4 regions of the Marvinbryantia formatexigens DSM 14469 genome follow, and region 1 is predicted to be linked to each of the others. Evidence: riboswitches for the same ligand, from Rfam matches in the RefSeq annotation. Region 1 holds a riboswitch; each other region holds the start of a gene.

Region 1 (7,424 bases):
AGAAAACAGAGCTTCTGCTTCCTCTTTTAAAGGAACGGATTGACCGGGCAATAAACGCGCTCCCGAAGACACGCTATGGGCTTCTCGGCATCGCCCTCGGCATTCATGGCGTTGTCCATCATAACAAAATCATTTTTCTTCCGTATTCTTCTTTCGGGGATATCGATTTTGTGTCACGCCTTGGCGATATCTACGGCGTGCCCGTCGTGATGGAAAATGAGGCGAATCTTTCCGCGCTGGGCGAATGGGCGCACTGCCACGATACCAATGAAATGCTCTACATCAGCGTCCACTCCGGTATCGGCGCCGGCATCATCATGAAAAACCAGCTCGTCAAGGGCAAAAACGGCTACGCCGGAGAATTTGGCCATACTATTATCGAGGTAGACGGACGTCCCTGTCCCTGCGGCAATCACGGCTGTCTGGAGCAATATGCCTCTGAGCGCGCACTGTTTGCGGAGCTCTCCGCCCAAAAGGGCTATCCGGTAAACGCAGAGGTCTACGGCAGGCTTTACCGCCAGGGCGATCCTGCCGCCGTGCGCGCCATGCAGCAGTTTATCAAATATATGTCCGTCGGCATCAACAATCTGCTGAACACCTTCAATCCGGACATCATCGTGCTCAACAGCTCGCTCACCATGTGCCACGCCGGACTGTGCGACGACATCGCGGCGCAGCTCCACAACAACATGAAGGACTACTGCCGCCTGGTTCCCTCCACCCTGCAGGACACCGCCGTGCTTCTTGGCGGCGTATACCTCATCCGGGAACGCTTTCTGTATCCGAACCGGATTTAAAGGCCCGGATTGCATTTACAATGGTTCAATGCTAAAATAATCCGTAGGAAGCAAAAGAGAGGTGCTTATATGCTGACAATTTTTTTTGGCGATATGGAAAACAGCGTCTACAATACCGCTGTCTATTTTAAAAATACCTATGAGCCGGAATGGTTCGATTCCGCCCTGGCAAAGCAGATGGTTAAAGATATAGATAAATCAGACGTTCTGAGCGGCGAATGTATCCAGAGCCCGGTCTTGGGACAGATTCCTCCTGAAAGGTTATCCGGTGGTGTAAAAACGCTGCTTCTTATGCTGAATGAACCGGATAAAATTTTCAACGCCTCCACGTGCGGGGATAACTGCGCAAAATGGATTCTGAAAATAGCGGAAAGCAAAAACCTGACCATCAATCTCCGGCATCTGATGGATTTTGGGAAAGACACAAAATTCACAATCGTTGTCGGGAACAGCGGAGAAATCGTGCATTCGATGAAAGAGCTGATTCCCGTTGCCTCTGAATATCTGAACAAAATGAAACAGGAGTAATATATTATCCCATCTTTGACAGTTGAGAAGGCTAAAACACCTCGCAAACCCAGTGTTTATGCTGGTTGCAAGGTGTTTTGCTCTTGTTTTGAAGTATGGTATTTTATTTTCTCCCTTTACTTTTTTTCTGGATTGTTTTCATTTGGCTTTTTGTAATGAATTGAAAGTCTGTTTCAAAACCACATGCTTCGTGTAAGGCATCGGTTAGTTTGTCCCGTGTATAAAGTGGCATGAACCCCTGTTCCTGTACATCAGCAAAATTCATGGATTTCAGTTTGTCCAGGATTGTTTCACAGGTATAGGCATTTCCCAAACTTTTTTCAAGGTAACGGTATATGACTAATGCAAGAAAACAGATCAGGAAATGTGCTTTGATACGCACATCGTCATGAAGAAATACAGGTCTTGCTTCAAAATCTGTTTTCATGATGCGGAAACATTCTTCGATTTCCCAACGGCCCTCGCTTACTTTTAAAATATCTTTTACGTCATCATCTAACAAATCTGTAGTTACAGCGTACATTCCATCATAGAGCGCTTCGGTTTCTATTTTATCTGTATCCAGATAATTCTTGATTTTAGCAGCTTCTCCTTCTTCTGTAACTGCAATCTTACCTATAAATCGTGCGGGATCGTTCGGGTTTCTGCGTTCTTTTTTTACTTTCCCGGAATGGAGCATTTTTTCGGCACGCTCTACCTGTGCGTCACGTATTGCTTTCTGATATTTTGCATATTTAGGAGAGTAAGTGACAATGAGACGCTGGTGCAGTGAATGAGGGGTATATGGTTCATCCTTATAATACAGGCCGGCATCATCCTCTGTAAGTCTGGAAAGATCTGCCGGAGAATCATCGGAAACACGTTTAAAGCCAGTTTTGTCCAGTGCCCATTTCCTGTCATCTTTATTCAGCTTTTTGATGGACTGGGTAACAATAAAAGCTCTCTGGCCTGCATGGTTTATTCTTTTAATGGCTTCTGAACCAAGTCCGGCATCACTGCAGTAAATAAATTTTGTACAACCAAAGTCCTGGAGGACTTTTTCTTCCAGAGGTTTTAGTGATGTTTGTTCATTCGCATTTCCGGGAAAAAGGGAAAAAGCAAGAGGAATTCCAGCTCCGTCCATAAACATCCCCATTTGAATGATTGGATTAGGCCGGTGTTCTTTTCCTTTCCCGTATTTTCTCTCCCCATCTTCCTGCTCGATCTCAAAGAAATAGTTTGTACAGTCATAATAAAGTATCTTATCATCTCGTTTTCCGAGAAGATGACTGTTTTTATAAACTTCAGACTGGATGAAATCGCATTCATTTCCCAGGACATCAAGAGCCCGGTATATATCATGTAATTGATAAGAAGGTTTTTCCAGGAATTCAGAAGCTATCTTAAAAGAAGAACGCTTACTTGCTGGTTCCAGAACCCTGGCATAGATCAGATCGGAAAGGATGGCATTGATATCATACTTAAATTTATATTTATCTCTGAGCTTTCGGCAAGTCTTATCAAGCTGGATACGATAGTAAAAGGCTTGTGGAAAAAGATATCCTCCGCGGTAAAAGACCTGCTGACTATAATCCAGCTTCTGGTCAGAGTGAAAAGTTATCTGAACCGACTTGGCCTGCTGTTCTTCTTTGTATCTGAGTGTTTCCAGTCTGGCTTCCTCTCTGGCCCATTTCATGACATCATCGCGGGTAGGACCGTGTTCTGGAAGAAGTTCTTTCAAGGTTCCGGATAACTGCGCAAAATGGATTCTGAAAATAGCGGAAAGCAAAAACCTGACCATCAATCTCCGGCATCTGATGGATTTTGGGAAAGACACAAAATTCACAATCGTTGTCGGGAACAGCGGAGAAATCGTGCATTCGATGAAAGAGCTGATTCCCGTTGCCTCTGAATATCTGAACAAAATGAAACAGGAGTAATATATTATGAAGGGCGCTCACAGAATCATTGTTGAATCAAAGAAAATCCGATACGATTTTACCATTAGAAGAAATATCACCATCCTCACCGGAGACAGCGGCTCCGGTAAAACCGTATTGATTGATTTTATCCGTGACTATAGAAGATACGGTACTGACAGCGGCATTGTAGTCTCCTGCGACCTCCCCTGCCGAACATTAGACAGCGAAGACTGGGAGCGGCAGTTGGAAGGCATATCCGGTTCCATCATTTTTATTGATGAAGGAAGCCGCTTTCTGGCTTCAAAAAAATTCGCGGAGCTTGCTTTGAAATCAGATAACTACTTTGTGCTCGCAACACGGGAAAAGCTGCCAATGCTTCCTTACAGTGTCCGGGAAATATACGGCTTCCGTGAATCCGGAAAATTTCACGAAGCGAAGCAGAAGTACAACGAAATATATAATCTTTATTAATATGGAGCTATTCCAAAAGAAAACTTGCCAGAAGTTATTTATCTTCAAGAATAGTAACAGCCGCCAAAAAAGTCATGCATCTGATCATCTGGGATTAGATAAAATCAACAAAAAAGTTCTCTTGCAAAGCATACAGCTATATGCTATCATGAATTTTGTCGAAACAAAGCAGGTGAATTTCCGTATCCGGAAATGAGAGGGAATCAGGAAAAGCCTGAGCGATGCGGTCACTGTGAGCAGGGAGCTTCCCCGGATATCCATTGCGGCGAATGCCGTGAGAAGGAGGGACAAGCGCAAATCTGTGAGCCAGGAAACCTGCCTGCCTTGTGCGAAAGAAGCTTCCATGCAAAGCATCCTCGCAGATTTGTTCGTATCTACGACACACGCAGCAGTTCCGTTTTCCGGTTCATGCAGCCGGCTGCAAAGCCCGGTCCCAACTACTGCGCACAAAACGATCTGTCTGGTATGCCTGTCTGTGAAGACAGGCTTTTTTGTTGCCATGCATCCGAAGGGAGCTGCCGGTGGCAGGTCCTGGAGGAGCCATAAAAAGTTCTCCAACTTTTCCGGGCATGCATCCAGACCAGGATTCTTTTTTATGGACTTCCAGTAACCAATCACTCATTTCATGATGTTGGGGCAAAAGTCCCGACCATAATATCTATGGAGGTGCAAGATGAAAAAAAGAAACCAATTACTGACACTGATTATGGCTGGCGTAATGGCGCTCTCCCCGGCAGCAGCTTTTGCTGAGGAAACAGAAGCCGAAACACAGGAAGCCGCTGTGGAAACCGAAGCTGCGGAGACAGAAGCTGACGGCACAGAAGCCGCAGATGGCGACGTATTTCCTTTCACGCTGGTGACAAAGGACGACCAGGAGGTCACCTTTACACATGTTCCGGAGCGTGTAATCAGCACCAATCCCAACACCGGAGAGCAGCTTATGGCGCTGGGTCTCGGCGACAAAATTATCGGAACCTGCTATAACAACGCCCAGCTTCCGGAGCAGTACCGCGAAGAATACGAATCAAAGCCGGTTATCTCTGACAACAACGGTTATCCGTCCCTGGAGGTAGTTCTGGACCTGGAACCGGATTTCATTTATGGAAGAAGCTCTGCTTTCAGCGATTCTGACACGGCGATTGCCACACATGATACCTTAAGCGATTACGGCATCATGTCCCTTTCTTCCATTGAAGGCTACAAGCTTGGCTGCGACGTGGAAGATGTTTATCAGGATTTTTACAACCTCGGCAAGATTTTCCAGGTTGAAGACAAAGCAAATGAAATCGTAGACGGTATGAAAGCCCAGATTGCGGCAGTCGAAGAAAAAATCGCCGGAACAGAGGAAGTGCGGGTATTCAACTTTGACAGCGAACGTGACGGCGGCGCCTACACACCCGGAAATAACTTCACCTCAAAGCTGATGCGTCACGCAGGCGGCGTCAATGTATTTGAGGACCTTGAAAAGACCTGGAACAACGTAAGCTGGGAAGCCGTTGTAGAGGCGGACCCGGAGGTTATCGTCATCAATGATTACGGCGATACGACCGCAGACGAGAAAATCCAGTTCCTGCTGGACAACGAAGCCCTTTCCGATGTAACCGCCATCAAGAACGAAAACTTCCTTGTTATCACGCTTCCGGAAGTATTCGCCAGCACCCGTGTGGGCGATACGATTGAAAAATTTGCCCAGGCATTCCATCCGGAGTGTTTTGAATAATTTCATATGAAACGGTTATGTAAATTCATGAGGGAACACGTGGGGATAACCTGCGTGTTCCTGCTAATACTATTGATTCTGTCGATGATTCTTGCCATCGGAATCGGGCCCGTCAGCATCCCTTTCCAAACGGTCTGGCAGGTGGTTCTTCATCATCTGACCGGCATAGGCGATGTTGAAGATATCCGGATGAGCACCCAGAACATCGTCTGGCATCTGCGGACGCCGCGGGTGCTGATGGGCGCTATGGTAGGTTCTGCGCTGACGCTTTCGGGCGTCGCCATGCAGTCGTTTACCAAAAATCCGCTGGCAAGTCCCTATGTGCTCGGCGTATCCTCCGGCGCAACCTTCGGCGCTTCGCTTGCCATCGTCACCGGAGCGCTCTCCTTCCTTGGCGCATACTCTGTCCAGGGCGGCGCTTTTATCGGCGCAATGGCGGCGATTTTAATTGTTTATTACATGGCGAAAAGCGGCAAAGAGGTGGCGCCCATCAAGCTGGTTCTGGTGGGAACGGCTATTTCCGCCATGTTTACCGCATTTTCAAACTTTCTCATTTACAAGGCCCCGGATGACAGCAAAATCCGGGAGGTGACGTTCTGGACGCTTGGCAGCGTAGCCAGTGCCCAGTGGGAAGAGCTTCTTCCCCTGTTTGTGGTACTGATACCGGGCTTTCTGTGCCTGTACGCTCTCTCAACCTCCATGAACGCGCTTCTTATGGGAGAGAGCAGCGCGGTGACGCTGGGAATCAATATCAATCTTGTGCGCAAAATCACCGTCTTTCTGTCTGCGGCGCTGACCGGCACGGCAGTGGCAGTAACCGGCAGCATCGGGTTCGTCGGACTTGTTATTCCGCATATCGTGCGGTCGATGGTCGGTGCGGACCACCGGAAGGTGATTCCGATTTCCACGCTGCTGGGAGCGATTTTCCTGGTCTGGGTGGACGTCGGTGCCAGAATGCTCGACCAGCCCAGCGAAATTCCTATCGGCATTATTACTTCCATGCTCGGAGCACCTGTCTTCCTGTGGATGATACGGGTACGGAAATATTCCTTCGGGAAATCTTAAAGGAGGCGGACCTATGCTCAGTGCAGAAAAAGTAAGCTACCGCACCCGGCAGGTGGAGATTATCCGGGATATTTCCCTCACCGTAAACCAGGGGGAATTCGTGGGCGTCATCGGTCCGAACGGAAGCGGAAAATCGACGCTGCTGAAAAATATCTACAAAATGCTTGTACCCGTTTCGGGAGATATTCTTCTGGACGGAAAAAGTCTTCTGAAAATGTCAAACCGGCAGATGGCGGAACGCATCGCGGTGGTTTCGCAGGAAAGCGAAGCAAATTTTGACTTCACCGTCGAAGAGGTCGTGCAGATGGGGCGCTATCCCAGAAAACGTCTGATAGAAGCCGCCAATGACCATGACCGCGAGATAGTCTGCCATTCGCTGGAAATGGTCGGAATGGAAGATTTTCTGGAGAGAAGCTTTCTGAGCCTGTCCGGCGGTGAAAAGCAGCGGGTACTGATTGCCCGCGCGCTGGCGCAGGAAACGGAAATGATTATTCTGGACGAGCCGACCAACCATCTGGATATCGGCAGCCAGATAAAAACGCTGTCGCTTCTGAAAGCGTCGAAAAAAACAGTGCTGACCGCACTGCACGATTTAAGTCTCGCTTCAAAATTCTGCGACCGCATCTACGTGCTCAAAGGCGGTCAGAACCTTTGCGACGGCAGACCGGACGACGTTATCAGCTCCGCGCTCGTGGAGGAGCTCTACCATATCCACGCGGATGTATTCCGGCGAAACGAAAAAATATTTATCGATTATGATTAACAGATAACAAGGGCAGCCTGGCTGCCCTGTTGCATCGCAGGAAATCGTTGCAGATGATTTGCAACGATTTCTTTTTCGTTGCACAACGATTGCAACGAAACCACTGTATTTAACACTATATTTCCGTCATTCCCATAAGCCACTCCAGCGCATTTACCCGCCGGATGCCTTCGTAATCC
Region 2 (7,424 bases), 1.1 Mb from region 1:
GTACGGATGCACCGCCTTCGTCGCCACATCCGCGCCCGGAATCACCTCCACAATGTGTCCCAGATACATCACGGCAATCTGATGCGCAAACGACTGAATCAGCGCCAGGTCATGACAGATAAAAATCATGCTGACATTTTTTTCTTCCTGCAGGCGCACCAGCAGCTCAATAATCGTTCTCTGGATAGAAACATCCAGCGCCGACGTCGCCTCGTCGCACACCAGAATCTCCGGCTCCAGCGACAGTGCGCGGGCAATGCTGACTCTCTGCCGCTGTCCGCCGCTCATATTGTGCGGGTAACGGTACATAAAATCCGCCGGCAGCTCCACCATTTCCAGAAGCTCACGCGCCTTCGCCTCTTTTTCGCTCCGCTTCAGCTTTCCAAAATTCATCAGCGGCTCCGTCAGAATATCAATAATCTTCATCTTGGGATTAAAGGACGCCAGCGGGTCCTGGAATACCATCTGGATATTCTGCCGGTTTTCCCAGCGCTCCTTCTTCGTCATCGACGCCATATCCCGTCCGTGATAGAGAATCTTTCCCTGCGTCGGGTCGTCCAGCGACATCACCATCCGCACGAAGGTAGACTTTCCGCATCCGCTCTCGCCCACGATGCCAAGCGTCTTTCCCTTATACACCGTCAGATTCACATCATTACATGCCGTCAGCGTCCGTCCGTGGGAGGCGGGAAACTGTTTTACAATGTGCTCTGCTTTCATCACAACATCTGCTTCATGAAACAAACCGTTCTCCCTCCATTTCCGGTACTGCCGCCAGCAGCCTCTTTGTATAATCGTTTGTCGGGTGGTTCATCACCTCGTCGCGCGTGCCCGCGTCCACCACCTTACCGTACTGCATAACGATCAGCTTGTCCGCCATATAAGCCGCCACGCCCAGGTTATGCGTAACAATGATAATGCCTGTCTGCGACTTGTCCCGCAGCTCCATCATCTGCCGCACGATCTGCGCCTGCGTCGTCACATCCAGCGCGCTGGTCGGCTCATCCGCCAGCAGCAGCTCCGGATTAAAAGTCATCGCCATCGCGATGCCGACGCGCTGGCGCATACCGCCCGACAACTGATGCGGATAGCTGTTCATCACATTTTCCGCCTCCGGCAGACGCATCTTTTCCAGCATGGAGGTGCCAAGCTTCCACGCTTCCTTTTTCGACTGGCTGCTGTGCGTACAGATATATTCCACATACTGACTGCCGATTTTGCGGATGGGATTCAGTGTCCCGCCGCAATCCTGGAAAATCATGGACATCTTCGTGCCGCGCAGTTTCCGCCATTCCTCTCTCGAATACTTCAGCAGGGATTCCCCGTGAAACGTGATATCGCCCTGCGTCACCCGGCCGCCCCCGGCAAGTGCGCCGAGGACTGCACGGATGACCGTGGTTTTTCCGCTTCCGCTCTCTCCCACCACGCTGATAATCTCGCCCTTCTTCATGGAAAGATTAAAATGCTCGATGGTGGGAGACTGTTTCCCATACTGAACTGCCAAATCCTTAATTTCCAGCATAGTTTCCGCTCCTTTGATGCGCGCCGCGTTTATTCCGCCATTTTCATGTCCGCTGTTACCCAGTAATAATCCATCGGATACATAACCAGTCCTTCCACAGAAGATTTGGAAATCAGGAAGGTATTCTCATATCCGAAGAATACGGTTGCCGCGTCGTCCATAATCGCCTGCTGAATCTTTATAATCAGCTCTCTTCTCGCATCGGCATCCATTGTCGCCGCCAGCTCATCCAGCCATGCGTCAACGTCCGCATTCGCATAGCCCGCTGTATTGTTTGCGGAGGTGCTGTACCAGTTCTCACGCAGATAGTTCTCCGGGTCGCCGGTGTTTGCAACCAGCACGTTCCAGATCAGAAGATCATACTGTCCGGAATCACGGCGATCAAGCATCGTCTCGTAGGACACGCAGTCAAGCTTGATGTTAATACCGATTTCCTTCAGGCTCGCCTGTGCCGCCTGCGCGTAAACGCCCAGCTCTGCACGGCTGTCATAATATACGAAGGTCAGCTCCAGCGGCTCGCCCTCCGGCGTCTCCACATAGCCGTCCCCGTTGCTGTCCACGTAACCGGCATCCGCCAGAAGCTGCTTTGCGCCCTCCGGGTCATAAGCATTTGCGTCGTTCAGTTCGTCATAACCATAATCCAGTGTCGGCGGAACCGGAGCCTTTGCCGGGGTAGCGCCGCCCTCCAGAAGCACGCTTGTGTAGGTCTCCTTGTCAAGACCGCGCAGCAGCGCCTGACGGAGCGCCAGATCACCCAGCGCGCCGTTCTGGTTCATAAATGCATAGGTGGAGCGCAGGGATTCCAGAGACTGGATGGTGTAAGCATCGTTGCCGTCAAATTCAAATACGTTTTCTGTCTTCAGATTATATGCCACGTCGATCTCGCCGGACTGCAGCGCCATCGAACGGGTCGTCTGGTCGCCGATGATGCGCAGCGTCACGCTGTCATTCGGCACCTCACCGTCCCAATAATACTCGTTGCGCACCACAACCGTATCACCCGACGGGTCGAAGGACTGGAAAGCATAGGGACCTGTGCAGACAGGACCGGACATGGCAATATTGGAGTTGTCAATGCTGGTGTCCATAATCAGGAACAGCGGGTCCGCAAGGCAGCCTGCCATGTTTGCGTTTGCTCTGTTCAGATTGAAAATCAGATTCTGCCCGTCTACCTCAACGCTTGCCACATCAAAGAATTCCGGCACACGGTTGGACATTTCAAAGGTTCTCTCCAGAGAAGCCTTCACCAGCTCCGGCGTCATATCATTGCCGTTGGAGAACTTCACGCCCTCGCGGATGGTAAAGGTCCATGTTTTTCCGTCCTCGCTGTTGCTCCACTCTGTCGCCAGACACGGAACCATGTTGCCCTCCTCGTCAAATTTTGTCAGACCCTGTCCGACGCCGTAACGGGAGATTACCCAGCTGAAATACTGCTCCGTCGGCTCCAGCGTATCTGCAAAGCTGGTCACGCCGATGGTCATCGTGCCTGCTGCGGAAACCACCGCGCCCGCCGCCATTACGGCTGCGCCGACTGCCACTGCCGCCGCTAATTTTTTCATCTTTCTTACCTTCATTTGTTCTTCCTCCTCTAATTTTCCTGTCTCGGATCCAGAATGTCACGGATGCTGTCGCCGAGCATATTAAACACAACTACTACAATTACAATGGCGATACCAGGCGCGATCATCAGCCACGGAGCTTTCGCCATATAGGTTCTTCCTTCGTTCAGCATCAGTCCCCATTCCGGTGTGGGCGCCACCGCGCCAAAACCGAGGAAGGAGAGCGATGCCAGCTCCAGCATCATCGTTCCCATATCCGCCGCCGCTGTCACCGTCATGGTCGTCAGCATGTTGGGAAGGATGTGCCTCCACAAAATTTTTGCCGTACTGGTACCGTTTACCACAGCAGCCTCCACGTACAGATTCCGTTTCAGCTTTAAAACCATACTGCGCGCCAGACGGGCATATTTGGGCCAGCTCACCGCCGTAATGGCGATAACGCCGTTTCGGAGGCTCGCACCCAGCATACCGGCAATCGCGATCGCAAGAATCATTCCCGGAAAGGAGATCATCATATCGGCAACGCGCATGATGACCTGGTCGATCCAGCCGCCGAAATAGCCCGCGATAATACCCAGCACCGTTCCCGTAACGAAAATCGTCGCCACCAGAATCAGCGTATATACCAGAGAGGTTCTGGTGCCGTAGATTACCCTGGAGAGCAGATCTCTTCCCAGCTTATCGGCGCCCAGCGGATATTCCTTGCAGGGAGCCTTCAGGGAATCCGTCATAACAGCCTCCAGCGGGTCCTTCGGCGCGATCCAGGGAGCGAAAATCGCTACGCCCGCGATAGCCAGCGCCAGAATAAAGAAAATGGTAAACTGTTTATGCTCCAGAAAAAAGTTCTTCTTTTTCATGTTCAGTTGACCTCCTTGATTCTTGGGTCGAGCCAGGTATAGGACAGATCAACCAGAATATTAATCGCCATATACAGCACCGCGATCACCAGCACATATCCCTGCACCATCGGATAGTCGCGGCAGGAAATCGCTTTGATCGCCATGCTTCCCATACCAGGCCAGTTGTAGATAATCTCCACGACTGCCGTACCTCCAAGGAGAGAGCCAAGGGACAGTCCCAGCAGGGTAACGATGGGCAGCATGGCGTTGGGCAGCACATGCTTCCAGAGAATCGCCCCCTCCTTAATTCCTCTCATTCTGGCGCCTGTTACATAGTCCTGCCGCAGCTCCTCCAGAACAGCGTTGCGCACCTGTCTGGTATACTTGGAGGACATGGACATCGCCAGTGTGACCGCCGGCAGAATCATCGCCTTAAAGTCCGTCGTACCGCCCGCCACGTTTACCCAGCGCAGCTGCACGCCGAAAATGCTCAGAAGCACAAGACCGATCCAGAAGCTCGGAATAGATACGCCCATAAAGGTGATGCCGCGTATCAGATAGTCCGGCCACTTGTTCTGATAAACTGCCGAGAGGATTCCGCAGGGAATCGAAAATACAATCATCAGAAGAAGCGCAAACAGCGATAGCTTCATGGTTGGCCAGAAGCACTTCATCAGCTTCTCCGCCACCGGAATCTTAAAAGCATAGGAATTGCCCATGTCCCCGGTGAGGACGCCCTTCAGCCAGTTTCCATACTGCACCAGAAACGGCTGGTCGAGTCCCAGCTCATGCCTGGTCTGCTCCAGCAGCTCCGGCGTCGGCAGGTTTCCGCACTCTGTCAGCATGATTTCCGCCGGGTCGCCGGGGGAAAGATAGGTGAGCGCAAAGGTGAAAAAGGTGACGCCAAACAGGACTACCAGAATCTGCAGAAGCCTTTTTCCAATTTGTTTCTTTGACATTGTTTCTCCTTCCTACATTTCCCGTTTTAAAACAAAACAGCCGCAGAAAAAGTTTTTCTCTTCCCGCGGCACCGCAAATATGTATCATATCTGAATGTAAGGCATGACAGCCTGCGCATTTTTGCGCAAAATTTCCCTGCTGCGCAGAAATTAGCTCTCACTAAGTTCCCGCCTGCAAAAATGCCCGTATCACAGACTGATACGGGCATAATTTCACACACAAATTACCTGCTGCTTCTTATCGACCGTAAGAATCAAACGAAAAACAATCGCAAGCAGTTCTCCTGACTTAAGTTCATCGCCCAAAAGCGCCTTCCCAGATCTTCTTTATCAAAATCCAGTGACATAAATGCTCTCAGACTCGCTATCACAGTGACGGGATCGTACCGGACTTGCACCGGTTTCTCTATTAATCCTTGCGGAACTTGCAACGGCTGGCTTCAAACCAGCAAATGTTATTTAATTTTACGTCATACATTATAGTCCAATATTTTTCACTTGTCCAGAAGAATGCAAAAATTTTTCAGGTTTTTTCCTCTATTCCCCGGTAAACGCCTGCGCGATCGGCGAATCCGCCGGCAGCACAATCGTTTTGTTTTCCCCGGTCATGGAAGCCTTCAGCGCGTCCAGACTTCTCACATAAGAATAGAAGTCGGTCTTGTCCTCATCCGAGTAGGCGTCCGCCAGAATCCTCATGTACTCCGCCTCGCCTTCCGCGACCAGGATCTCGCCCTGCCGCTTTGCATCGGAAATCTGGATCGCGACCTCCTTGTCCGTGGTATTGCGGATGACTTTGGCTTCCGAATTTCCTTCCGCTGTGTAGGTCGCCGCAATGTTGTTGCGCTCGGAAATCATACGCTCGTAAACGGAAGCCTTATTGTCGTCCGGCAGGTCGAGCTGCTTCATGTCAAATTCCAGCAGCTCAATACCGTACTGCGTCAGATTGTCCCCCACGCTCGTCATCACCGCTTCGGAAAGCTTTCCGTTGCGTCCGCTGATTACCTCATCCTGTGACAGGCTGCCGATGGTATTTTTGGTGGCATTGTACACCGCTGTATTGATACGGTTCTCGGCATTCGATATCGACGAGTTCAGCGACTGCGCGAATTTCAGCGGGTCGCTGATGCGCCAGAGCACGTAGCTGTCGCTGATCATGGTTTTCTTTTCCTTCGTAATGACGTCCGACGGCGTCAGATCGTACAAAAGAGTCTGCTTGGGCAGCGTGGAAACATTCTGCACAAAAGGCACCTTGAAGCTGACGCCCTCCTGGTCCACCACTTTTACCACCTTGCCGAACTGCCGGATAAGCTTGTATTCGTCTTTGTTTGTCACCACGAGGGAGGAACCAAGCAGAACCACTGCCAGAACCGCTCCCGCCGCTGCCGCAATAGCTGTTTTCTTCATAGTTATCTTCCTCCTGTCTCTGTTTCCGCTTCTGTCTGCGCGCTCTCCCGCGCTGCTGCCGCGTCTTCCCCGGTAAAGGAATCCAGCGGCAGTACCTTCTGTACGCCGTCTCCGCTGTCGATCACGACCTTCATGCCCGGCAGCACCTCCTCCATCGTTTCATAGAACATACGCTGCTTGGTGACCACCGGATTTTTGCGGTATTCCTCGTACATGGCGTTGAATCTCGCCACCTGCGCTTCCGCCTCGTTGATGCGCGTCTGCTTCTGCGCTTCCGCTTCCTTGATAATCTGGTCCGCCTCTGCCTCCGCCTCCGGAAGCTGCTCGTTGCGGTATTTGTTCGCGTTATTCAGCGCAGTCTCTTTGCCCTGCTTCGCATTCTCCACTTCCTTGAATGCCTGGATAACCTCCGCTGTCGGCGGCTCGGAATCCTGCATGGAAATGTTCACGAGCTGGATGCCGATATCCTGTTCCTCCAGTTTCTGCGTAATCATGTCTTTGATTTTCGACTGGATTTCCCCTTTTCCCGTGGTCAGCACATCGTCCACCTGATAGCTGCCGACCACCGTGCGGATGGAGCTCTGGGCGATATTTTTCAGAATAGCCTCCGGCTCGCCCGCCGCGTACAGATACTGCACCGGCTCCGTAATCCGGTATTCCACGAAAAAGTCTACATTAATAAAATTGTAGTCCGAGGTAATCATGAGGCTCTCGTCCTCCACGTTCTCGTTCGTCGCCAGGTCATAGCCGATCGGAAAGCCCTGTATCGTCGTATTTACCTTGTATACCGACTGAATCAGCGGAATCTTGAAATGCAGTCCGGTCTCCGGCACCGCCTTCGGTTTTCCCATCGTCACCAGGACTGCCTGCTCCTCCTCGCCAATCTGATAAAAGGAATCGCCCGCGAATACCGCCACCAGTATCACAGCGGCAGCAGCCGCAATGCCAATCTTGACTGCTCCCTTCCCCTTTTTGCCTTTTCTTCTCTTCTGTTCATTTTTCTTCAGCTCCTCCGGTTCCCCCGTCCAGTCGCCTTCGTTTCTGAATTCTGTCATACCTTTTCCTCCCGTATGTGCATTTGTCTGCGGTTCCAAAGAGAAGGGAGCTTTCCGCGCTCATCCCGGCAAAGCGACTTGTTTCA
Region 3 (7,424 bases), 420 kb from region 1:
TCTGGAAATGAAACACATAGATTCCGAATTTCTATATCCTTGCTCATAATTGTTCCTCACATATTTTTTATCTGGTCGTCACGGACATCAAAGTGATCCCGCAGCCCGTCGGCAATCATATTTACAGAAAGTGACAGCAGGACAATGCACAGACCCGGAGCTATTACCAGAAGGGGATTGCGCCGGAAGTATTGTCTGGCATCGCTGATCATTACGCCCCAGTCCGGGGTGGGCGGCTGCAGACCAAGTCCCAGATAGCTGAGGGAAGCCACCGAAATGATGGTGCTGGCTACTCTGGTGGCAAAAATAACGCAGATAGTTCCTAAAAGATTGGGAGAGATATGGGAAAAGAGGATCCGCATATCTTTTGCCCCGACGGTGCGCAGACCGTCTATAAAATATTCCTGCTTGATTTTCATCACCTCTCCCCGGACAATACGGGAAAAACCGACCCAGGAATTAATAACGATCGCAATCAGCATACTTTTGACGCCCTGCTCCAGAATACCGGCGATCGCAATCATTAAGATAAGACCGGGCAGTCCCTGAAACACGTTGGATACCGCTGTAATAATCACATCCACCACGCCGCCGTAGTAACCCGCCAGAAGCCCGATGAGGCAGCCGATTGCCATAGAGAGCGCTGTGGCTGCCAGAGCCAGTACGATAGACTGCCGCCCGCCATACAGAACGCGGCTTAAAATGTCGCGGCCGATGCTGTCTGTTCCAAGAGGATGCTCGCGGGAAATTCCCTGCATGGCGGCGGATAAATCAGATTCCAGCGGGTCATAGGGAGCAATCACAGGGGCAAAGATACTGCAAAATAAAATAATCGCCAATATGCCTATTGCAAGTTTTGTTTTCAGCTTCATCCAACTTCCTCCCCAGCACGGATTTTCGGATTAATTGCAATATAGATTAAATCAATTAATATGGTCATCAGCACATAAACGCTTCCGGAAAACAGGACATACGCCTGGACAACATAATAATCCTTGGACTGTACTGCCGAAATAGCATAGCTTCCGATACCGGGCAGCGCGAAAATGGTTTCAACGATGGATGCTCCGCCCAGAATGCCTGCCATATGATTTCCCAGATACGTTATTACCGGAATTAGGGCATTGACAAAGGCGTGACGAAAAACTGTCTGCCGGTGCTTTAAGCCCTTTGCATCAGCCACCAGCACGTATTGCCGCCCGATTTCATCCAGAATTGCACTCCTGGTCAGCCGTGCGCACACTCCGATGCTGGGGAGCGCCAGCGTTACAGAAGGGAGAATGTAGCCTGCCGGAGTCATAAGACCGCTGGTAGGCAGAATTTTTAATTCTTCCGCAAAAATATAAATCAGTACAATAGCGATCCAGAAGCCGGGAACGGATAATGCCACTGTGCAAATGCCGCCAAGAATATGGTCCAGAAGGCTGTCTTTAAACATTGCCATTAATATGCCGAAGCCAACGCCAAAGACGGTAATCAGCACCATAGCATACAGCGCCAGACGCATTGACAGAGGGATGCGCTTCTGGAGCTGCTCCAGAATACTTTTCTGCGTAAAAAAGGAACGTCCCAGATCACCTCTGGACAAATTTTTGACCCAGTTCAGATATTGGACCGGCAGAGGTTCATCAAGTCCCATCTTCTCTGCCATAGCGTCATATTGCTCCTGCGTGTAGGTGTCGTCTCCGGTTGGATTCAGTACCTGGTCTACCGGGTCGCCGGGGGATGAAACGCCCAGAGCAAACGCTACAATACTGATTCCTATCAGAACCGGAATCAGCATAAGGATTTTTTTGAAAAGATATTTGATCAGCGTCATCTTTTTTCCTCAAAAATATTAAGAAAGAGCGGGATGCCGTAAAGCGGCACCCCGCAGCTTTTTCATATGCGTGTATTATTCGGTCCAGGAAATGGTAGGAAGCCCGACGCCAAATGTTCTTCCGGCGTAATTTTCAATGGCAACGTTGTGAATATTTACGTTGACCTGGTAGCAGATTGGGCAAACTGCCATATCCTCGTAAAGAATGGTCTGAATCTGGTCGTAAATCTCGCCGCGCTCATCTACATCTGCGATGGTGGTGGCTTTTTCTACCAGCTCATCAATCTCCGGGTTGTAGTAGTTCAGACCATATTGTTTGTTGGAAGTACCATCGCTGGTAAAGTATGCTTTAAAGGTGGAAGCCGGGTCGGCATTGTTTAAACCGGATACGGTCAGAGCCATATCAAAATCTCCCTCAGCCTGACGCTCTTTGTAAATATTGGAATCCAGGATTTCAATTTCGATGTTCAGACCGATTTCCGCGTACACCTGCTTCATATATTCTGCAACGGCTTTACAGTTGTAATCAGAAGCCGTATTGGAACGGATGATCATGTTCATATCTACCGTCTGGTCACCAAGTACCTCGGCGGCAAGTTCTTTTGCTTTTTCCATATCATATTCGCCCTGGATATCCAGATGGAATACAGACTGATTGCTCAGATAGGAATATGCTGGTTCAAGAAGACCGCCGTAGAGAACCTCACAAATGGAATCTCTGTCTGTAGCAAGGCTGACGGCATTGCGTAGCCGGGAATCAGAAAGATATTCATTCTGGCAGTTGAAGGTGATGTACTCGACCATATGGCTGGGTGTAATATCCATTGCAAAGTTCGGGTCTGTATTGCACAGGTCCTGGGCAGCGTCCATTGTGATAGCGCCGTTATCAGCCAGTCCCATTACTTCGCCGGATTTCAGTGCGGAAATTCTGGTTTCTGCTTCGGGAATGCAGCGGATACGGAAGGTTTTTACATTTCCCGGCGTTCCGTAATAGTCGTCATTTCTTTCCAGAAGAACATATTCGTTTTCTTTGTGGTCGATGATTTTATAGGGACCGGTGCCGATAGCATAGTCGCTGATTACGCCGGTTTCCTCATCAAAGCAGTTCGGGCTGAACATGGGGCTGCCGTAATCGGACAGATTATATTCCAGCGTGGTAAGAGGCTCCGTAAATGTGCATTTGATTGTAAAATCATCTACCTTTTCCAGCGTATCCAGATTCGGGAAGGTCTTTTCAATGCTCAGAGACGTATAGGTGGAGGTAAGGTCCTTGCCCCAGCGGTCAATATTTGCCAGGCATACGTCTGCGTTAAACTGTACGCCGTCTGTAAAGTAGGCATCCTGACGCAGATGCAGAGTCCATTCGGTACAATCATCGTTGTGCTCCCAGGATTCTGCAAGCCAGGGCTCTATTACGCCGCCGTTGTTTACGGTCAGAGCTTCCCAGACGAAGGTTCCTTCCCAGCAGTAATAAGCGTCGCCGCTTCCCTGGATTGCGTCCCGGTAGGTAGCGATTACCACTTCATCTGTTTCGTTCTTTTCATTGATGGCGGCCGTGCTCTCCGCCATGACAGCTATGCTGCTTCCAGAAAGCATGGAAATGGACACAGCAACTGCCAGCAACGCTTTCGTGATTCTGTTTTTCATGTTTTTCCTCCTTGAAAATGTGTGCGAAATGCACGGCGAAGAATAAAAAGAGCGATAAACTTTCTTCCCATTAAAAAAGACACAGCTTTTTTTGCTGCTTGTTACGCTGCTTCCCCACCGAATCGCATTTCCTTAGAAAAGGCAGGTTTCCTGGCTTAGACCTTTCACTCCCGTCGCCTTCTCAGTTTCCCAATGGCATACTGACCGGAGCATAATCATCACAGTAGAGCGGGCTGCCGCAGCTTTTCACTTGCGTTCCCTACACCTTTTCCGTTTTTGTTAAATAGTTTACAGAAAGCTATAAATCTATTATATCGTAACATATTCTGGAAAGCTTGTAAACTTATTTTTCGGATGGCGGAATTGTTACTGATATATGAAAAAACATACATGAAAAACCCGGTGTTTCCTTTGACAAGCATGGTATGTTATGCTAGAATTATTACAACTATGTGAAATTTATCACTGGGGTGTTACAAAGAGGGGAAGAAAAGGTATTATTGCAGCTGCAGATTGTGCAGGCAATAATGGAGAAAACACAAAATAAGAGGTGTATGAAAGTGGACAAGTTTGAATACCAGGCAAAGCTTGAAGAGATTAATAAATTAGTAGAGAAGGAAAATTATGAGGGGGCTGCAAATATTGCAGATACGATAGAATGGAAGCGCGTGCGCAGTGTACGTACTCTGTGCATGATAAGTGAGATATATGAGGCGGTCGGCAGAGCGGAAGACAGCAAGGCAATTTTGTACCGCGCATACCGCCGTTCGCCGGGGAGCAGGCAGATTCTTTACCGTCTGACGGAAGCCTGTGTGCAGACGCAGGAGTTTGACGATGCAGTGGAATACTACACGGAGTATGTAAACCTCTCTCCGAATGATAACAGCAAATATATTCTGAAGTATGAGATTTATAAAGGACGCGGTTCTTCCCTGGAGGAGCAGATTTCTGTTCTGGAGGAGCTGAAGAGCAAGGAGTATACCGAGCAGTGGGCGTATGAGCTGGCGAAGCTGTACGACGAGGCAGGTATGATTGATAAATGTGTGGCGGAGTGTGACGACCTGGCGCTGTGGTTCCACAACGGAAAATATGTGGTGGCGGCGCTGGAGCTGAAAAAGAAGTATGTGCCGCTCACGCCGGAGCAGCAGACGGTTTATGACAATCCGAGCGAGATCGTGGACATGGAGACGAAGGAGCAGGTAGTGGAAAAGGCTGTTCCGACGCTGGATGAGGTTATCACGAAGGAGCTGCCGAAGTCAGAAAAGGACGCAATCGCAGACAGCATTATTATGGATACGGAAAGGCAGATTGCCGCCGCAGTGCAGGCGCCGTCCATGCCGGAGATTCCCGCAGAGCCGGAACAGCCCGCGCCGGAGCTTAAAATGCCGGAGCTGAGAATGCCGGTAAACGATATCAGCACCATTGATTTGCAGAGCGAGCTTGCCAACAGTATGCGTGAAATCCTGTCCGGTATCCGCCCGGCGTCCTCCACGGAGGAGCTGGAGAGCGCGCCGACACTGGTGCATGAGGCAGCTGCAGGTCTGCAGGAGCCGGAGCAGGAGGAAGAAATGCCGCAGAAGGTGAGCATTGACGATATTCTTACCGGCACGACGGAACCGTCGGGGGATGTCGCTGTACAGGCGGAGGCGCAGACAGCGCCGGTACAGACGCCGCAGATGGAAAACAGAGCGAAGGCGGATATGCCGCAGATGAGCGGGACGACGCCGGAACAGATGCCGCAGACGGGCGGGGCAGCGTCGCAGCAGAGTGCGCGTCCGGCAGAAAAGCCGTCAGTGCGGACAGTTGTGGAGACGGCAGGCGGACAGCAGAGTGCATCCGCAATGAACCAGAGCGCGCAGCCGGCGGCGAGACCGGTGGTGCGCACCGTTGTAGATACGACCGCGCAGGCGGAAAAGAAAACAGAAAAAGTCGACCCGATGACGGCGCCGACGATTGATATTTCAAGAAAAATCCGGCAGGAAATCGGCGATACGCCAATCCGTTCCTATGCGGCAGCCATGCAGAAGGCGGAAACGCAGAGAACGGCACAGGCAGCCACGCCGCAGAGCCAGCCGGTGCCGCAGAGAGCGGCACAGACAGCCGCGCCGCAGAGCCAGGCGGAACCGCAGAGAGCTGCACAGACAGCTGCGCCGCAGAGCCGGCCGGAACCGAAGAGAACGGCACAGACAGCCGCGCCGCAGAGCCAGGCGGAATCGCAGAGAACGGCACAGACAGCCGCACCGCAGAGCCAGCCGATGCCGGCGGTCGCACCGGAGGATTATAACAGATCCGGGCTTGATGAAAAAGAGAAATCCATGATTGGCTTCTGGTCGCATATCAGCGGGATGAATGAGCAGATCAACGATGCCGTCACCCAGATTATGCGCAGTGCGCTTGCCAATAAAACCTCATCCAGCGGCAATGTCCTGCTGGTGGGAGACGCCGGAAACGGCAGAACAACGCTGGCGATTGCGCTTGCCAAAATCATCAGCCGCTGCAAGGGGCAGCCGAGCGTGAAGGTGGCAAAGATTTACGCGGAGGACTTCAATAAAAAAGACATTGCGGCAACCGTCAGCAAAATGGCGGGCGGCGTGCTGATTATAGAGGAAGCGGGCGACCTGAGCGATGAGGCGGTATCGCAGCTTTCTATGGCGATGGACTTTAAGACGGACAGTCTGGTAATCGTCCTGGAGGACGAGCGCAGATATCTGCAGGATTTACTGGCGCGCAATCCGGCGTTCGCGGAAAAATTCAACGTGACGCTGAATGTTCCGATGCTGACGAACGACGAGCTGGTTGACTTCGGCGAATACTATGCGTTTGAGAATGGATGCTCGCTGGATGTATCCGCGGTGGATGCGCTGTACGAGTGTATCGGCGCGATTCAGTCTCCGGAACAGCCGGTGGCGGTCCTGGACGTTAAGGAAATTATGGATAAGGCGATAAAACATGCCAACCGCTTCGGCATCGGCAAGCTGACCTCCAGCATTTCCGGAAAGCGCTTCGATGAAAACGACCGCGTAATCCTCAAAGGAAAGAACTTTAAAAAAATAAAATAATGCCCAGAAGTGCGCGGCACGCAACCTTGAAAGACTGGCTGCACGTCGCAATCTGCAGGCATCATAAAGTAAAATGGATAAGAACCATGTGTCCCGGAATTGGGCGCATGGTTTTTTGCTGCTTATGCTTGACAAATAGTATACCGTTCGGTATACTGAGAAAGAAGTGAGATAGAGAACTGTATAAACCCGCAAAGAATAGGGCATATCAGAAAGGCAGGATTATGGATAACAGAGAACGGATTTTGGCATGTGCCCTGGACCTGTTTTATCAGAGGGGGTATGATGCGGTCGGCATTCAGGAAATCTGCCAGAGAGCAGGCGTCACAAAGCCGACCATGTATCACTATTTTGGAAGTAAGTATGGTCTGCTGGAGACGCTGCTTGAACAGGAGCTCGGCGGATTTGTGGACAAGCTCTCGCAGGTGGCGCATTTCCACACGAATGTGGAGCAGTCTCTGTACGGCTTTGCCACGGTTATGCTGGATTGCGCCAATGCGAATTACCGGGCATATCTGCTGATGATGTCCCTGTCCTATTCCGCAAGGGAAAATGAGAGCTATCGCGCGGTGCAGCCGTATATAAACCGGATACACTGTCTTGCCGTCCAGCTTTTTGATGAGGCGGCGCCGGTTCTGGGAAACATGAACGGCAGGCAGGAGCAGTTTGCGCTGGGATTTCTGGGACTTTTTAATCACTATATTCTGTATATGGGAAAGAAAGAGGCGTCGGATCTGGGCGTTCAAGTGAGTGAAGAGACGAAGCGCAGTCTGATACATCAGTTTATGCACGGCATCAATTCGTGATATAAAAAACATCTGGAGGTTTTGACGGAAATGAGTAAGTGGTATGAAAAAGCAGTATTTTATCATATGTATCCGCTCGGCATGACGGGCGCG
Region 4 (7,424 bases), 1.9 Mb from region 1:
GGGCAGGAAATCAGCCGGATAGATGTATATATCTGCGACTATGAGGACTTCATGAGCATAAAAGGACGGCTCCTGTCCGGCGAAGGTGCGGATAACAGGACGCTTCTGGAGGAAATGGCGCTGTATCATAAAGAAATTGTATTTGAATAAGAGCTGTTTGCAGAGCCGTTTCCAATCCGCTTTCCCGGATTCCTGCTTTTTTCGGAACAGAACTTTTCCTTTACAGCATCCCGGAAATCCGGTATAGTAAAAGACGGATGCGCGCTTCCGGCAGAGAATGAATCCGGCGGCGCGCATCCGCATCTGCATCGCAAAAGTCTGCACGGGAGGAAAAACGGAATGCTGAATTATATTGTTCTTATCTATCTTGCCGCTGTCAATCTGCTCGCTTTTGGCACATTCGGACTGGATAAATACCGGGCGGTAAAAGGAAAATGGCGCGTGCCGGAGCGCAGATTATTTCTGCTTGCAGCGGCGGGCGGCTCCGCGGGAGCGCTGCTTGGCATGTATGTGTTTCACCACAAAACGCAGAAACATAAGTTTACGGTCGGGATGCCGCTTATCCTGGCGGCACAGTGTCTTCTGGCTGTTTCTATACTGCATCAGTTATAGTAATGGTTACTGCCGTGTTGACTGCAGGTGCAGCAGTCTGCACGGCGTTTTTGCTGCCATTCATACGGCAGGAACGTCCGGAGGACGTTTTAGTGCACGGAAAAAGCATTTGTTTGCCGCAAAGGATACAAAAAGGATATAATTTTATGCTATATTGTAAATAAAGAGCAGGTGGGAAGGAAATTGGTGAGATGGATCAGAAGCTTTTGGTTGTGGAGGATGATCGGCGTCTGCAGGAGATTATTTCCGATTATTTTGAAAGCAAGGGCTGGCAGGTGAGGGTGACAGATGACGGAGAGGAAGTGCTGGAAAAAATACAGACAAATTCCTATCAGTTAATTCTTCTGGATGTTATGCTTCCGGGAGAGAACGGATTTACTATCTGCCGGAAAATACGGGAAATCAGTGATGTCCCGGTTATTTTCATCACGGCGCGCGTACAGGAAGAGGACGAATTAAATGGCTACGCAATGGGTGCGGATGATTATGTGACAAAACCATTTTCACTGCCGGTATTATATGCGAAAGTGACTGCACTCATTGGGAGAATGCATGGCAGTTCTGCAGGCAGGCGGATTCGTGCAGGAGACATCGAAGTCGATGTGCGTACACATGAGGTGTGGTCCGGCGAAGAGCGATGTGAGCTGCCTCCAAAAGAATATGAGCTGCTTTTGTTTTTTCTGGAAAACCCCAAACGCATATTTAGCCGTGAACAGCTGCTGATTCGCTTCTGGGGATATGATTTTGATGGAAATGAGCGCGTTGTAGACAACCATATAAAAAAGCTTCGGAAACTTCTGGGAAAAAGCGGAAGCATGATCCGGACGATCAGAAAGTCCGGCTACCGGATGGAGGTGATTCCATGAGGTCGGGAAAAAGATGGCAGGCGTTTGTTGCAGCGGGATTCATAATACTATATTTGACAATTATGCTGGCATGCACATTTCTTGTGAAGGGGAAATATCTGAATGAATTTGAGCACAGCTTTCAAACGCAATTAAGCAGTCTGACAGAAGTGATAGAAACGCTGGGAAATGCAGAAGAAGACAGCGGAGAAGATATGGAAGAAGCTGTGAAAGGAAAAGAAGCGTCATACCAATATCTGGTATCAACTGTACTTCTTCATTCCAAATATCAGCAATATGCGGCGGTTTTTTATGATAAGGAAGGCAAAATTGCAGTACGGAGCCAGTATGCCAGCGCAGTGCAGAACTATCAGGATTACAGGCTGGGAGCTCAAAATGTTTTTTCGCTATCTTCATTTTTTTCGGAGGAAGAAATTGACCGACTGGCACGGTATGCACTGGAAAGGCAGGAAGAGCTTCGCGCTCACAAACCGGAAAAATATCGTTTTCTGGGAAAGATAGCAGAGGAAGACGGCAGTTTGCTTGGCCTTTTTGTTCAGAGAGTATTCTGGCAAACAGATATAAGCATTGAGGATGGAGAGCAGGACCCATTTACCGGTTCGAAATCAGAAATTTCATATTCGGACGATAAAAATGATGCGGTAAGCTATGTGCAGACCGGCAGTGAGGTTGTATGGGAATGGGAGAGCCGGGACGCCGAAGAAATGACGGTGGGCACAAGGCAGATAAGCCTTGTATTTCCGGGGCTGACCTATGGCTACAGAGACTGGAAGCGCTGGAAAAACAGCGATTATCTGCAGCATACGGTGCCGGAAGACCTGGAAAACTACTACGGTTCTTTCAGTGAAAAGGTGCGCATGAGCTCCGAAGCATTTCAACCGCGCTTTAAAGAAGATTATACGGTTTCTATCGGAAATCGTACCTGTGACCTTACCCTGCTCAGCGAGTGCAGACCCTGGGCAGCAGCGATGGATTATATGAAATATGTCTATCTGGCAGGTTTTCTTTTGATGACCGCCTGTATGACGGCAGTGATGTTTGTCGTTCACAAAAACGAAGAGCGACGGTCAAGGCTGGAAGAAAACCAGCGTGATTTTATCAATGCGATGGCCCATGAAATGAAGACGCCCCTTGGGATTATTCGCGGTTTTGCAGAAAATCTGCAGGAAAATACCGTGGCAGAGAAAAAAGACTATTATTTGCAGCAGATTATCGGACAGACGGAGGTAATGGACAGTATGGTTGCAGACATTATCGGAGCTGCAAGATTGGAATCACAGCATCTGGTGCTGCAGAAAGAAATGATTTCCGTGAACAATCTTCTGCGGAAACAACTGGGAAAATTCGGACCGCTGATAGAAGAAAAAGGGGTATCTCTGCAATTTTCCATGCAGGAAGTGTTTGAACTGGAAGGCGATAACAAATATCTGGAGAAGGCATTTGCCAATCTGATTGACAATGCCGTCAGCTATTGCGACAGGGGCGGTATCATTAAGATCGTCACGGATGCACAGGGATGCCGGATAGAAAATACCTGTGCGTCCGTACAGGAGGAGGATGTACAGCGTGCTTTTGATATTTTTTATCGGGGAAAGCGCACTGCATCTGCAGAAAAGCATCTCGGAATTGGTTTGTATCTTGCCAGAAAAATTTTAAATTTGCATGCTGTACGGATTACTGCTGAAAAGACACCGGATGGATTTCGCGTGACATGTAAAAAAACAGGGGGGAAGCGTAGATTATGAAAAGAATAATGGCAACGGGATTGATAATGGGAATGATGTTTATAAGCGGCGGCTGTGATCTGCAGGACGGAACTTTTGTATTTAATCTGAATGGTGAGGCGAAGATAGAGAAGGAGACAGAAGCTGTCGCATCAGAAAAATACGTATCTGTGCAGACTGAGCATTTGCAGCAGACAGAGTACTCAGAGCAGACAGAGTATTCGCAGCGGGTTGCAGAGACGGTCAGTCGCAAGCCGCTATTCCGGGATGAGGATGGAACAATCCACGGTCCTCAGCTTAATCTGGGAGAAGGCGGAACGCCGGTGTATGACTATGATATTGAAGATTCACTGGCGGCGGCGCCGCAAGAGTGGATAAACTATACGTATCCGGGCAGAAAACAGTCGTATCTCTCCCCGTCCGGGACATGGCTGTTTAAGGACACGGACGGAACTATTCATGGCGCGCAGATTGGAACCACAGATGCAGGCTCTATTTTGTTTGATTATGAATTCGATATTAATGAAATTCCGGAAGAGTGGAAAAACTGGCAGTAGTTACTATTCACTCCGTTTTCAGTAACCTGGAAGTAACCGTATGCTGGATGAGAGCAGAAAAAGTGATTGACAAACATACACAGGCGCACTATACTATAGTTGTGTAATTGATAATTGCTGTATCAAGTGCAGAGCAGTCATACATACTGTTTTGAAGAGGGAATTGGGTGAGAATCCCAAGCGAACCGGTCACTGTGTTCAGAGAGCGGACTCCAATATGTCATTGCGTCACCCATGACGCGAGAAGGCGGAGCGAGCGCAGACCTGTAAGTCAGGAAACCTGCTTGATATATGAGATGTGCTCCTGGTTATAGCGCAGCATCCAACCAAGCCGCTTCGCGGTTTGTGAATGTGACTGTATGGGTGAACAGTTACTTGATTTTTTGGAAATCTCAGAGCAAGGAGAATACACAACATAATACCTCCTTCATACCGTCCGATGCAGAATAGCTGACATTTCTGCAGAATACGGAATGGGTTCCCGGCAGGGCTTACCTGCCGGGATTTTTTTCGTTTCAGAAAAAACAAAAATGCCTGCGCATAAAAGCCGCATCACAGAAGGACTGGCAGGCGAAAGAGCGTCGCCTCTTTGTTAATAAAATGTCCATGCCGTTAAATATATATCATTTATTGTAATTTTGAACATAAAATGATATGATGAAGAAAAACATATTGTGCAGGTTTTCTATAACAACAAAGGAGGACAAAAGATGCTAGACCAGACTTTTTATCAGAAAGCGGATGAAATCATCGCGTTCTATGGTAAAAAACCAGCTTCCCTGATTCCGATTATGCAGGATATCCAGGGGGTGTACCGTTATCTGCCGGGAGAGCTGCTCACTTATGTGGCGGGGCAGATCGGCATCACGGAAGCGAAGGCGTTCAGCGTCGCAACCTTTTATGAAAACTTTTCTTTTGAGCCAAAAGGGAAATACATCATTAAGGTATGCGACGGAACGGCGTGCCATGTGCGCAAATCGGCGCCGATCCTGGAGGCTTTCCAGAAGGAGCTGGGACTGAGCGCCAAAAAGCATACAACCGACGATATGCTGTTTACCGTGGAGACGGTTTCCTGTCTCGGCGCATGCGGGCTTGCCCCGACTGTGATGGTAAATGAGGACGTGCATCCGAAAATGACACCGGAAAAAGCAATCGATTTAATACGGGAATTGAGAGGTGACCAGCATGATTGAAAACAGAGAAGCTTTGATTCAGGCGGGCGAAGCCGCAAAACAGGAGCTTGCCTCTTATGACTGCCGGATTCTCGTCTGTTCCGGCACCGGCTGCATCGCGACCGGTTCCCAGAAAATATATGAGGAATTTCTGAAAATTGCAAAGGACGAGCCGGGTATCCGGATTGATTTCGCCCCGCACGGACAGGGTGAGCATGTCGGCATCAAAAAGACCGGCTGCCAGGGCGTCTGCGAGCTCGGCCCGCTGGTGCGCATCCAGAAGGGCGACCAGGTAGTGCAGTACACGAAGGTGCAGCTTTCGGACTGCCGGGAGATTTTTGAGCGATCGGTAAAGGGAGATGACGTAATAGAGAGCCTGCTGTATAAGCAGGGCGGCATTTCCTACAGAAGCCCGGACGAAATTCCGTTTATTGCAAAGCAGACGCGCATCGTTCTGGAAAACTGCGGCAAATTTGACGCGGAATCTTTCGATGAATATCTGGCGGGCGGCGGCTTTTCGGCGTTCCAGAAGGCACTGTTTGAGATGACGCCGGACGAAGTGGTCGACGTGGTCGACAAATCCGGGCTGCGCGGGCGCGGGGGCGGCGGCTTCCCGACCGGAAGAAAATGGAAGCAGGTTGCGCGCCAGGCGGAAAAAGAGCGTTACGTGGTGTGCAACGGCGACGAGGGGGATCCCGGCGCTTTCATGGACGGCTCCGTCATGGAGGGAGACCCGTACAAGCTGATCGAGGGCATGATGATCGCAGGCTATGCGGTCGGCTCGGAAAATGGTTATATCTATGTGCGCGCGGAATATCCGATGTCAGTCGCGCGGCTGAAGCACGCGATCGCGGAGCTGGAGGCAAGGCATATGCTTGGCGATAATATCCTTGGCACAGACTTTTCCTTCCACATGCATATTAACCGGGGCGCCGGCGCCTTTGTGTGCGGCGAGGGCAGCGCGCTGACGGCTTCCATAGAGGGAAATCGCGGAATGCCGCGTGTCAAGCCGCCGCGTACCGTGGAAAAAGGGCTCTGGGCGAAGCCGACGGTATTAAATAACGTGGAAACTTATGCAAATGTCCCGAAGATCGTACTGGAGGGTGCAGACTGGTACCGCAGTATCGGAACGGAGGGCACGCCGGGGACAAAGACCTTCTCCCTGACGGGCTCCATCCAGAATACCGGTCTGATCGAGGTGCCGATGGGCACGACGCTGCGCCAGATTATCTTTGATATCGGCGGCGGTATGAAGGACGGCGGCACCTTTAAGGCAGTGCAGATCGGCGGACCGTCCGGCGGCTGTCTGACGGAGCAGCATCTGGATGTGCCGCTCGACTTTGAATCCATCAAAAAATACGGCGCGATCGTCGGCAGCGGCGGTCTGGTTGTTATGGACGACCACACCTGTATGGTCGAGGTGGCGAGATTCTTCATGAGCTTTACGCAGCGGGAATCCTGCGGAAAATGCGTGCCGTGCCGCGAGGGTACCAAGCGTATGCTGGAAATCCTGGAAAAAATCGTGGCGGGGAAGGGCGAATTAGAGGATCTGGACCGTCTGGAGGAGCTTGCCGGTATGGTAAAGGACATGGCGCTGTGCGGTCTTGGAAAGAGCGCGCCGCTTCCGGTGCTCAGTACCTTACGTACCTTCCGGAAGGAATATGAGGAGCATATCGTGGATAAAAAATGCCGGGCGAAGGTCTGCCAGGCGATGCGCCGGTTTGTCATCAACCCGGAATATTGCAAGGGCTGCGGAAAATGCGCGAAAAACTGTCCGGTCGGAGCGATCACCGGCGTCCGCAGGGAATGCTATCATATTGATCCAAATATCTGTATTAAGTGTTCAGCTTGTAAGGACAACTGTGCATTTGATGCCATTTATGTTGAAGCATAGGGAGGAACGAATATGGGAACCATGACAATAGACGGTAGAAAAGTAACATTTACCGATGAAAAGAATGTCCTGTCCGTTATCCGCAATGCCGGCATCGACATTCCGACACTCTGCTATCATTCCGAGCTTTCCACCTTCGGCGCCTGTCGTCTGTGCACGGTGGAGGATGACCGCGGGAAAACCTTTGCCTCCTGCTCGGAGGAACCGAGAGACGGCATGGTCATTTTTACCAACACCGGAAAGCTGCGGAAATACCGCAAGCTGATTATCGAGCTTCTGCTCGCCGCGCACTGCCGCGACTGTCTCACCTGTGAGAAGAGCGGGGACTGCAACCTGCAGACGCTGGCAAAGCGCTTCGGCGTGATGGAAGTGCGTTTTGAGAACTATAAGGAAAGACGGCCGCTGGATTTCAGCTCGCCGTCGATCGTGAGAGACCCGAACAAATGTATTCTCTGCGGAAACTGCGTTCGCGTCTGTGAGGAGCTGCAGGGCATCGGCGCGCTCGGCTTTGCGCACCGCGGCTCCGACGCGATGGTGATGCCGGCATTTGACCGGGAAATCGCGACGACGGACTGCGTAAACTGCGGGCAGTGCCGCAT

Evidence for each region. Region 1 has a riboswitch for cobalamin ahead of NQ534_RS10495 (ABC transporter substrate-binding protein). Riboswitches for the same ligand answer to the same signal wherever they lie in the genome.
Region 2: linked by a shared signal. The riboswitch ahead of nikB (nickel ABC transporter permease) and the one ahead of NQ534_RS10495 (ABC transporter substrate-binding protein) in region 1 are both predicted to bind cobalamin.
Region 3: linked by a shared signal. The riboswitch ahead of NQ534_RS08650 (ABC transporter substrate-binding protein) and the one ahead of NQ534_RS10495 (ABC transporter substrate-binding protein) in region 1 are both predicted to bind cobalamin.
Region 4: linked by a shared signal. The riboswitch ahead of NQ534_RS19375 (complex I 24 kDa subunit family protein) and the one ahead of NQ534_RS10495 (ABC transporter substrate-binding protein) in region 1 are both predicted to bind cobalamin.

Annotation. Positions count from the first base shown of each region.
Region 1 covers NZ_CP102268.1:2,201,937-2,209,360, reverse strand. Annotated here, with positions in the region: gene NQ534_RS10520 (ROK family transcriptional regulator) at 1-797, shown strand, start outside; gene NQ534_RS10515 (DUF4869 domain-containing protein) at 867-1,325, shown strand; partial or broken gene NQ534_RS10510 (IS1634 family transposase) at 1,429-3,051, opposite strand; partial or broken gene NQ534_RS21730 (DUF4869 domain-containing protein) at 3,053-3,244, shown strand; gene NQ534_RS10500 (P-loop NTPase family protein) at 3,251-3,697, shown strand; cobalamin riboswitch at 3,851-4,034, shown strand; gene NQ534_RS10495 (ABC transporter substrate-binding protein) at 4,371-5,417, shown strand; gene NQ534_RS10490 (FecCD family ABC transporter permease) at 5,457-6,482, shown strand; gene NQ534_RS10485 (ABC transporter ATP-binding protein) at 6,496-7,245, shown strand; gene NQ534_RS10480 (ATP-binding protein) at 7,361-7,424, opposite strand, start outside.
Region 2 covers NZ_CP102268.1:3,253,002-3,260,425, reverse strand. Annotated here, with positions in the region: gene NQ534_RS15260 (oligopeptide/dipeptide ABC transporter ATP-binding protein) at 1-744, opposite strand, end outside; partial or broken gene NQ534_RS21910 (ATP-binding cassette domain-containing protein) at 983-1,450, opposite strand; gene NQ534_RS15250 (ABC transporter substrate-binding protein) at 1,552-3,096, opposite strand; gene nikC (nickel transporter permease) at 3,111-3,938, opposite strand; gene nikB (nickel ABC transporter permease) at 3,941-4,879, opposite strand; cobalamin riboswitch at 5,137-5,323, opposite strand; gene hflC (protease modulator HflC) at 5,417-6,283, opposite strand; gene hflK (FtsH protease activity modulator HflK) at 6,286-7,338, opposite strand.
Region 3 covers NZ_CP102268.1:1,783,384-1,790,807, reverse strand. Annotated here, with positions in the region: gene NQ534_RS08665 (ABC transporter ATP-binding protein) at 1-47, opposite strand, end outside; gene NQ534_RS08660 (ABC transporter permease) at 57-872, opposite strand; gene NQ534_RS08655 (ABC transporter permease) at 869-1,819, opposite strand; gene NQ534_RS08650 (ABC transporter substrate-binding protein) at 1,895-3,466, opposite strand; cobalamin riboswitch at 3,590-3,750, opposite strand; gene NQ534_RS08645 (hypothetical protein) at 4,027-6,525, shown strand; gene NQ534_RS08640 (TetR/AcrR family transcriptional regulator) at 6,750-7,331, shown strand; gene NQ534_RS08635 (alpha-amylase family glycosyl hydrolase) at 7,362-7,424, shown strand, end outside.
Region 4 covers NZ_CP102268.1:4,138,642-4,146,065, forward strand. Annotated here, with positions in the region: gene NQ534_RS19350 (DUF4179 domain-containing protein) at 1-150, shown strand, start outside; gene NQ534_RS19355 (DUF1294 domain-containing protein) at 340-612, shown strand; gene NQ534_RS19360 (response regulator transcription factor) at 804-1,478, shown strand; gene NQ534_RS19365 (sensor histidine kinase) at 1,475-3,223, shown strand; gene NQ534_RS19370 (hypothetical protein) at 3,220-3,759, shown strand; cobalamin riboswitch at 3,867-4,061, shown strand; gene NQ534_RS19375 (complex I 24 kDa subunit family protein) at 4,470-4,952, shown strand; gene NQ534_RS19380 (NADH-ubiquinone oxidoreductase-F iron-sulfur binding region domain-containing protein) at 4,945-6,825, shown strand; gene NQ534_RS19385 ([FeFe] hydrogenase, group A) at 6,838-7,424, shown strand, end outside.